Regions from separate parts of the Bacillus methanolicus genome, predicted to be linked through region 2. Evidence: riboswitches for the same ligand, from Rfam matches in the RefSeq annotation. Region 2 holds a riboswitch; the other holds the start of a gene.

Region 1 (4,207 bases), on a different contig from region 2:
CGATAAAAACCGTCGGCTGTGATCAATACTTTTGCTTCTCCGTCAATCAGCCTTGATGCGACGGCCTCGGCCCCGTATCCTGAAAACACCGGAATAACAACCGCACCAATTTTTGCACAGGCAAATAAAGAGATTGGCACTTCCGGAATGGGCGGAAGGTAAATCCCGATGCGGTCTCCTTTAGAAACTCCAAGGGATTTAAGGGCAGCTGCAAGCTCATTTACTTTTTCGTTTAGTTCTTTGTAGGTAAAAGATATCGAGCAGCCATCTTCTCCTTCCCAGATCAATGCAATCTTATTACCTCTTCCAAGGCTGATCTGTTTTTCAATGGTGTAATAATGAAGATTGGTTTTTCCACCTGTAAACCACTTTGCAAATGGAATGCCTTTTTCTGTATTCAAAAGTTGTTCATACGGCTTTCGCCATGGTATTTCAAGCTCTTCAAGCACGCTTTCATAAAACCATTCAGGGTTCTGTATCGACTTTCTGTGGAGTTCTTCGATGTTAGGGATACTATGTTTTTTCATGAATAATTGGATGTTTGCATTTTCAATGAGTGTTTTATCAGGATACCACACCGGATCTTGCTGGTTGAGGAAATCAAAAGTTTCTTGAATATTTGCTGTCATGTTACCACCTCTCCGGAACTTCTACTAGGACTGCTGTTCCCTGGCCGCCCCCGCCGCAAAGTGCCGCAATTCCCTTTCCGCCGCCGCGCCGTCTTAATTCATGAACAAGAGTTAAGAGCAGCCGGAAACCGGTGCCTCCTAAAGGATGGCCGATAGCGATCGCTCCGCCGTTAACATTCACTTTTTCGTATGGAATCCGGAGCTTTTTGCAGCTGGCAATTGCCACACTGGCAAACGCTTCGTTAATTTCAAACAAGTCAATATCATTAACCGCAAGCCCCGTCTTCTCGAGGACTTTTTCAATTGCCAGAGCCGGTTTTAAATGGAGGCTCGTATCCGGACCCGCAATATCTGCCCAACCGATAATTCTTGCAAGAGGTGTGTATCCATGTTTTTCAGCAAGCGTCTCACTTGCGACAATTCCGGCACTTGCTCCATCTGACATTTGCGATGCGTTTCCTGCTGTAATCGTTCCATCTTCTGTAAAAACGGGACGGAGTTTCGCTAATCCTTCAATAGTGGTGTTTGGGCGAATGCCTTCATCTTCCTTTACCAATTCTTCATTTACGTATACAGGAGTGATTTCTTCCTGCAAACGGTTTTCTTTTAATGCTGAAAAAGCCCGTTGCTGTGAAAGGCATGCATATTCATCTTGTTCCTTTCGAGTGATTCCCAGTTCTTTGTTTTTCTTGTCAGTCAATACACCCATTGATTCGTTTGAGAGGGAGCACCATAGGCCGTCATTGATTAATGTGTCCGTAAACTCTGCTTTTCCAAGCGGGACACTTTTTCGCAAGTTGGCTGTGTGCGGAGCGTTCGTCATCGAATCATAGCCCCCTACTATGAATAACTGCCCTTCCTGTAAAGCAATCCGGCGGGCAGCATCCGATACGGAAGCCAATCCGGCAAGACAAACATTATTAAGCGTAATGGCAGGTACCGAAAGATCCACTCCCGCCTCTACGGCCACTTTTCGTGCCGGGTTTTGTCCTTCTCCGGCCTGAATTACTTGGGCAAGCAAAACTCCGTCTGCCTTTTTCGCTTCCGGAATCCGGCGAAGCAATTCCTTAACTGCGACGGTTCCCAGCTGTTTAGCTGTTACATCTGCGAGTTTTCCTCTAAATTTTCCAAATGGGGTGCGGACTCCTTCTAAAATTACGGTTGCCATACTCTCTTATCCTTTCCTGTTCAATTAATGGGTTATAAAAATTGTCCCCTAACCAAGAGGGTTTCGCACTAATCCAAAAACCTTATCCGGCGCCGAATTCTCATGGTACTATTATTATCAATAAGAAAAGCCTCTTTCATTCTGAAAGAGGCTACTGTTTTCCGTTCTGTTTCACCTTATCTTTCAGAATGAAAATCTCATTCTGCAGGATTTGGCACCGTTCCGTAAAGGAGGTTGCCGGACGTCATAGGGCCTGTTCCCTCGGTCACTCTTGATAAGAGTCTATTTTATTTTTTAACTTTCTTGATAGTTTGAATATTAAAACCCATTTGCGCTATTGTCAACTTAATTTTTTGCCAACAAAAATATAGAGAGCGTTTACATCATTGGTATTGTAAGGAAAAAAATTTTTTCTTTTCTGCGTTAATTTTTCAAGCCCTTTTCAGTGAAGTGTGTGCTTTCGCTCCTTTTTGGCGATAACAGTAATAATCAAAATGGAACGGAGGTTTCATATGCAAGGCATTTTTTTCATTAATGAGAGGAAAAGATTATTTGGCTTATCAATCAATGAAAGCATCCAGCTGCAGAAAGAGGCACTTTTCGATTTAGCAGAGAATAAAAAGATCCAAATGGTCAAGCTTAATCCCTATCAACTTTATGACCATTACACCATTCCGCATGCTCTTTTATATGATTTAAAGTTGAACAAACCGAATCTTGATTGCCTGGTAATGTACTCACCGGAAGTGATAGAAGATTATATTCATCTTTATCCCGCCCGGTGGATTTTGCTAAAAAGTTATTTTAACGAAATGATAACTGCCAGTTCCTGTACGAACTCTTAATTAATGATTAGAAAATCAGGAGGGAACAGGCCCCTCCCGTAAACATATAGACAAACTCTAAAAATCCATTCTATAATATTGTCATCGTCGAAAGAATCCAGACCCTTTCCTTTTAACTTTCCGTCATTTTCTTAACCTTCTCGCGGACTTCTGCGATGTTTCGTACTTTGTTCTCCCAGCACTTTTGGCTCAAGTCAACCGGATATACCTCAGGATTCATCGTGCGTTTGTATTCATCCCATAGCAAAGCGAGGTTTTTCCGGACATACTCGCGTGACTCTTCAAGGCATGGCAGCTCATAAACAAGCTTGCCGTCTACATAAATGTCTTCATGCAAATCTTTTGCGATAAAATTAGTGACTGATTTGCTTATGTACCGATGGACCGGATGGAACATTTTCAGGTGGTTTTCCTGTTGTGGATTCTCATCCTCCAGCGCAATGTAGTCCCCCTCTGCTTTGTTGCTGACAGTATTAATGATTCGATAAACTTTTTTTAGTCCGGGTGTCGTCACTTTTTCAGGATTGGATGAAATTTTGATTGAATCAACCATGTTACCGTTTTCATCTTCGATAGCGACAAGCTTATAAACAGCTCCTAGAGCAGCCTGATCGTAGGCGGTGATCAACTTCGTACCGATTCCCCAGCTGTTGATCTTCGCACCTTGGGACTTCAAGTTGCTGATCGTATATTCATCAAGATCGCTTGAAGCGACAATTTTCGTGTCATGAAAACCGGCTTCGTCGAGCATTTTGCGTGCTTCTTTCGATAGATAGGCAAGGTCGCCGCTGTCGAGACGGATCGCTCTAAAATTAATTTTATCTCCAAGCTCTTTCGCCACACGAATTGCATTCGGCACGCCTGAATGAAGCGTATCATACGTATCAACAAGGAAGACACAATCTTTATGAGCCTCCGCGTATTTTAGGAATGCAGTATACTCATCTTTGTATGCCTGCACCATAGAATGAGCAAGAGTTCCGGCAACAGGGATGCCAAACAATTTTCCGGCACGGACGTTGCTGGTTGAATCAAAGCCGGCAATATACGCCGCTCTTGTTCCCCAGATGGCTGCGTCCATTTCCTGTGCTCGTCTCGTACCGAACTCCATTACTTCTTCATCTCCGACAACTTGCTTGATACGGGCAGCCTTTGTTGCAATCAGCGTTTGGTAGTTCACGATATTCAAGAGGGCCGTCTCAATCAGCTGCGCTTCAGCAAGCGGAGCGTCAACCCTGAGAATCGGCTCATTCGCGAAAACCAATTCTCCTTCTTTCATGCAGCGGATGTTTCCGGTAAAGCGCAAGTCCTTTAAATAACTAAGAAAATCCTCACTAAAACCGATTTCTTCCCGCAAATATTCAATATCGCTATCGGTAAAGCGAAAATCTTGAATATATTGAATTATTCGCTCCAATCCGGCAAACACAGCATATCCGTTTCCAAACGGCTGTTTCCGGAAAAACATTTCAAATACCGCTTTCCGGTTATGGATGTTATCGCGCCAGTATGCCTCAACCATATTAATCTGATAAAGATCGGTATGCAGTGTCAAGCTGTCATCA
Region 2 (4,207 bases):
GGACCGTGTCGGATTTTCACCGATCTTCCCTTTTAATCCTTGAATGCTTTTGATTCAAGGAACCTGATTCCTTCTTTATGGAGTTGTTATTTATGTAAAAGCCATTACTCCGGAAAGAGAAAAGCTTTTCATACGATACCTTTAGAAACAGTTTACTAGGAAATTTTCTAATCTATCAGAAATTCCTCAAATGACCAAAAAAGCTGCGTCCATCCTGTCCGCTAATAAAGAATAGTGGTCGTAATATTCTGAGAAAAAACCATTGTGCTAAGATTACCACTTCCGATTAGGTTCGTCAAATTCTATTTTCAAAGAATTTCTAAATGATTGATTCTTTAACAGATTTTGTTCTTGTATTTTGATAGGTTTTGACGGTAACGTTTTTTGTGATCCATTCAAGTGTTTTCGATATAAGGTCTTGAAAATGTTCCCCGCAAGAAAACGTATGATTGGCTCCGATAACTTCATTTCTTGTGCAAGTTCCCGTTTCTCTTCTAAGAAAAACTTGTTCAAAATCAGCGCTGTATTTTGCAGGAATTTCTTCATCATTTGTACCATGAATAAGCAAGACATCTTTTGAAAAATTTCGTGCAGCGATGAGAGGATGATATTTCTCGAGCGATTGAAAAAATTTCGCTGTAAACGAGTATCCTAAATGGTCTATTGCTGAAACTTTTTTCAAGTTCATCACTTTCTCTCTGCCTACGATCTTTCGAATGTCCTCGTATGGATGGGCTACAGCTGACCAAAGAATAAGTTTGTTTACACGTCCATCTTCAACTGCAGTCAGGAGAGCAGTTGCACCACCGAGACTGTGACCTAAAAGCACAACTTGGTTGTAGTCAATATTTTTTAACTTAATTCCAAAATCGATAACAGCTTTTGTTTGTTCAATTAATTCATCCAACCCACTGTTTCCATAAACGCCCGGACTCTCCCCGCATCCTTCATAATCGAATCTTACAACAACAAATCCGTCCAATGTTAATGCATGCGCCGTTTTTACAAATAGCCGGTCTACCCCAATGCGGCTGCTTGTAAATCCGTGGCAAATAATAACCAATGGATAAGCGCATTCCCCATTCGTTTTTTCATACATAGCCGGAAAATCAATCGTAGCTGCCAGAAATTGTTGTTTCCATGGAATCTTTACATATGTTCCCATATGCTGTTTCTCCTTTTCTTTGGTTTATAAATTTGTGCGTCCAGTTTCACAGTAAGCAAAACCGGAAACACGTAACTAAAATCAAAGAATTATTAATCTCTCGGTTTGTTTTTCGTTAACTTTTCGTACTCTTCCTCAAGTTCACGCAGTGAAAGTTCAAATAGTTGAAAATTCCCTTTTTTATAAACACCTGAAAGGATAAGAAAATCAATTATTTTCTCCTTTTTCTCTTCGAGATGTTTTAAACGGTCTAGATTCATAGCGTTCTCCTTTCTTTTTTTCAATTAAACCTATCATATTTATCGGATTTATAAAACTTAAAAACCCCTTCTTATCGTTTTCTTCCAACGACAAGAAGGGGTTGAATGATTAACATCCGCTCTTCTTATCTTTCAAGCAAAATTTTGCTTGTTGGAATTGGCACAGTTCTCACATGGAGTCTGTTGCCGAGGTTTCAATGGGCCAAGTCCCTCCACCTCTCTGGATAAGAATATTAATATATATTCAATTAGTTAACTTTAAATATAAGTGAATTTGACCGTTTTGTCAATTATTAATGTTCTTATGCAAAAGGCAACGTTTCAATTTCATTCCACTGCCTTCCACTGCTTATTGTTTTGAGCGCTGCTTTTTCAACTCAAAATACGTATCCAGCACTCTTCGTCCAATTTCATAATTTGCGGTATGTCCCGAATTGCCCTGATATGCCCACGGAACCACAACAGCCATCGCAATTTCCGGATTGTCATGTGGTGCATATGCAACCAAGCTTAAATTCATCACTTCAGGCGGCAGGTTATAATTTTTTCGTTGCGGACCATCGTAAAATGCTTGAGCAGTACCGGTTTTCCCTGCAGGAGAATATGGTGCATCTCCAAATCTTCTATAAGCTGTTCCTTCACTATGCTGCATAACCTGGCGGAAGCCTTCTTTCACTTGTCTTAACCAGTCTTCCTTTAAGTCGATCCTATTTAAAATTGCAGGATGAATTTCAGTTACTAACGGCCCGGGTTCACCGTTTGCGGATGGTTGGCGAATTTCTTTCACAAGATGGGGCTTTATCCTATAACCGCCATTGGCGATCGTGGACACATATTGGGCAAGCTGCATCGGTGTATACGTATCATACTGTCCGATTACAAGGTCAAGCAAAAATCCGCCAATTGTTTGCGGGCCTTTATACCCGATTTGTTCGTTCGGAAGGTCAATCCCTGTTCGCACTCCAAGTCCGAATTCGCTGAATGAGTCTCTTATTGTTTGAAATGCTTCCTTATTTTTTAATATTAGCGGCTGATTTGGTATATATGTTCCCTTGCCAATTTCAATCGCTGTTTTAAACATATAGACGTTTGAGGAAACTCTAAGTGCCCGTATATCATTAAGGTAAGCGTTAAAGTTTCTCCATGAACTTTTTTCCTTTGTGCCTTTAATATACAAAGGAGAGTCATAGAAAGTTGACCAAGGGTGGATCGCCCCCGTTTTATAGCCTGTTAATACTGTTGCACCTTTTACCGCAGACCCGACATTGTAAGATGAAGAAATATTCCCTAATGCGTAATCTTGAATAATTCGTTCGCCTGTCTTTTCATCTCTGGCAAAAACTTTCCCTGCCATTGTGAGCACTTCGCCCGTATTCGGATCCATTAAGACGACAAACGCCCGGTCCAACAATCCGGTTCTTGGCATCGATCTCGCTCTTAGCAATTCTTCTTCGATGATCTTTTCAACTGCAATTTGCAAATCCATATCTATTGTCAAAACAAGGTCATTTCCCGGCTTGCCTTCCGAGACAATTTCTGATTTCAATAGATTTCCAGCTTTGTCGGTAATGTTTTTTACTTTTTTCTTCTGTCCGTGAAGCACGTCTTCATATTGCATTTCGAGATAACTTTTTCCTACCCGGTCATTGCGGTTGTAGCCTCTTGATAAGTAGTAATCAAGCTGTTCTTTCGGAAGGCCTTCCTCAGAGGTCGTAATGTTTCCTAGAACGGTTTTAAGCGTATCGCCAAAAGTGTACGATCGATCCCAATCTGTAATCGTATCAACTCCCGGCAAATATTTCAGATTTTCATTCACTCTTGCGATTTCCTCGTCAGTTACATTTTCGTTTTTAACAATTTGAGGAGTAAACGCATAACCGCTGTTAAATTTTCGGTAAATTGCAAGAATCTCAAGATCTTTTTTCGTTAACTCGCTAAGTTCCTTTTCAGTAATCCTATCAAGCTTTAATTGATAAATTTGTTTGTCCGTAAGCTTTTTGTTCTTATAAAGATTCCATTCCTTTGCTGTTATTTTTTTATCAGCTCTTTTAGGATTGTTAATAATCCAATAGTCTTTTTTGTCTCTCTCAGGGATTTTATCATCTTTCATTTCGATTAGAGTTGACAGTTTTTTGGCAATGGTCATCATTTTATCCTGGTCATAGCCTTCGTTGATAAAGATAATTGCATTTTTTGGAGTATTATCAACAACGATTTTGCCGGTGCGGTCAAACATTTTTCCGCGTGGAACCGGATGGCTTACGGTAACATCTACCGTTCTTTCTATTTCTTTCTTATACTCATTTCCATAGACAATTTGCACAACACCGAGCCGCACAATAAGCAATGAAAATAGTAAAAAAACAAAAAAGAATAATAGATTGATCCTGAACTGCACGAACACTTTTTTCTTCTTTTTTTCCATTGATAACCCCTCTTCCTTATATACCTAATGATACCATTTTTGTTAACAAAATGGGGGTTATTTTTCTTTAAATTTAGATTTTTTTGGAAATTTTTGTGTGGGGAGATGCGAGTTGCTGTTATTTTGAAAAATCGCAGTAATATCGAAAAAATCGCTGTTATATTCAAAAAATCGCAATAATATCAAAAAAATCGCAATTATCTTAAAATAATCGCTGTTATCTAGAAATAATCGCAATAATAAAAAAAGTCCGCTAAGTTTAAAGGGATTTTGCAGATTAATAGAGAAATATGAAGTGAATTTATTGAAGGAGTGATATATGTTGATTGTTAAACCTCGAACAATTCCATTAAGAAT

The links. A riboswitch is a leader RNA that binds a small molecule or an ion and turns the genes downstream of it on or off. The one in region 2 is predicted to bind S-adenosylmethionine.
Region 1: another riboswitch for S-adenosylmethionine. It lies ahead of C0966_RS16345 (acetyl-CoA C-acyltransferase); the one in region 2 lies ahead of fbpA (Fur-regulated basic protein FbpA).

What each region holds. Positions count from the first base shown of each region.
Region 1 covers NZ_PNFF01000002.1:928,681-932,887, reverse strand. Annotated here, with positions in the region: gene C0966_RS16350 (AMP-binding protein) at 1-629, opposite strand, end outside; gene C0966_RS16345 (acetyl-CoA C-acyltransferase) at 631-1,797, opposite strand; SAM riboswitch class I at 1,971-2,078, opposite strand; gene C0966_RS16340 (hypothetical protein) at 2,310-2,642, shown strand; gene C0966_RS16335 (nicotinate phosphoribosyltransferase) at 2,755-4,207, opposite strand, start outside.
Region 2 covers NZ_PNFF01000001.1:1,257,766-1,261,972, forward strand. Annotated here, with positions in the region: cobalamin riboswitch at 1-82, opposite strand, end outside; gene C0966_RS06300 (alpha/beta hydrolase family protein) at 320-1,165, opposite strand; gene fbpA (Fur-regulated basic protein FbpA) at 1,258-1,425, opposite strand; SAM riboswitch class I at 1,548-1,656, opposite strand; gene C0966_RS06310 (peptidoglycan D,D-transpeptidase FtsI family protein) at 1,775-3,850, opposite strand; gene C0966_RS06315 (nuclease-related domain-containing protein) at 4,173-4,207, shown strand, end outside.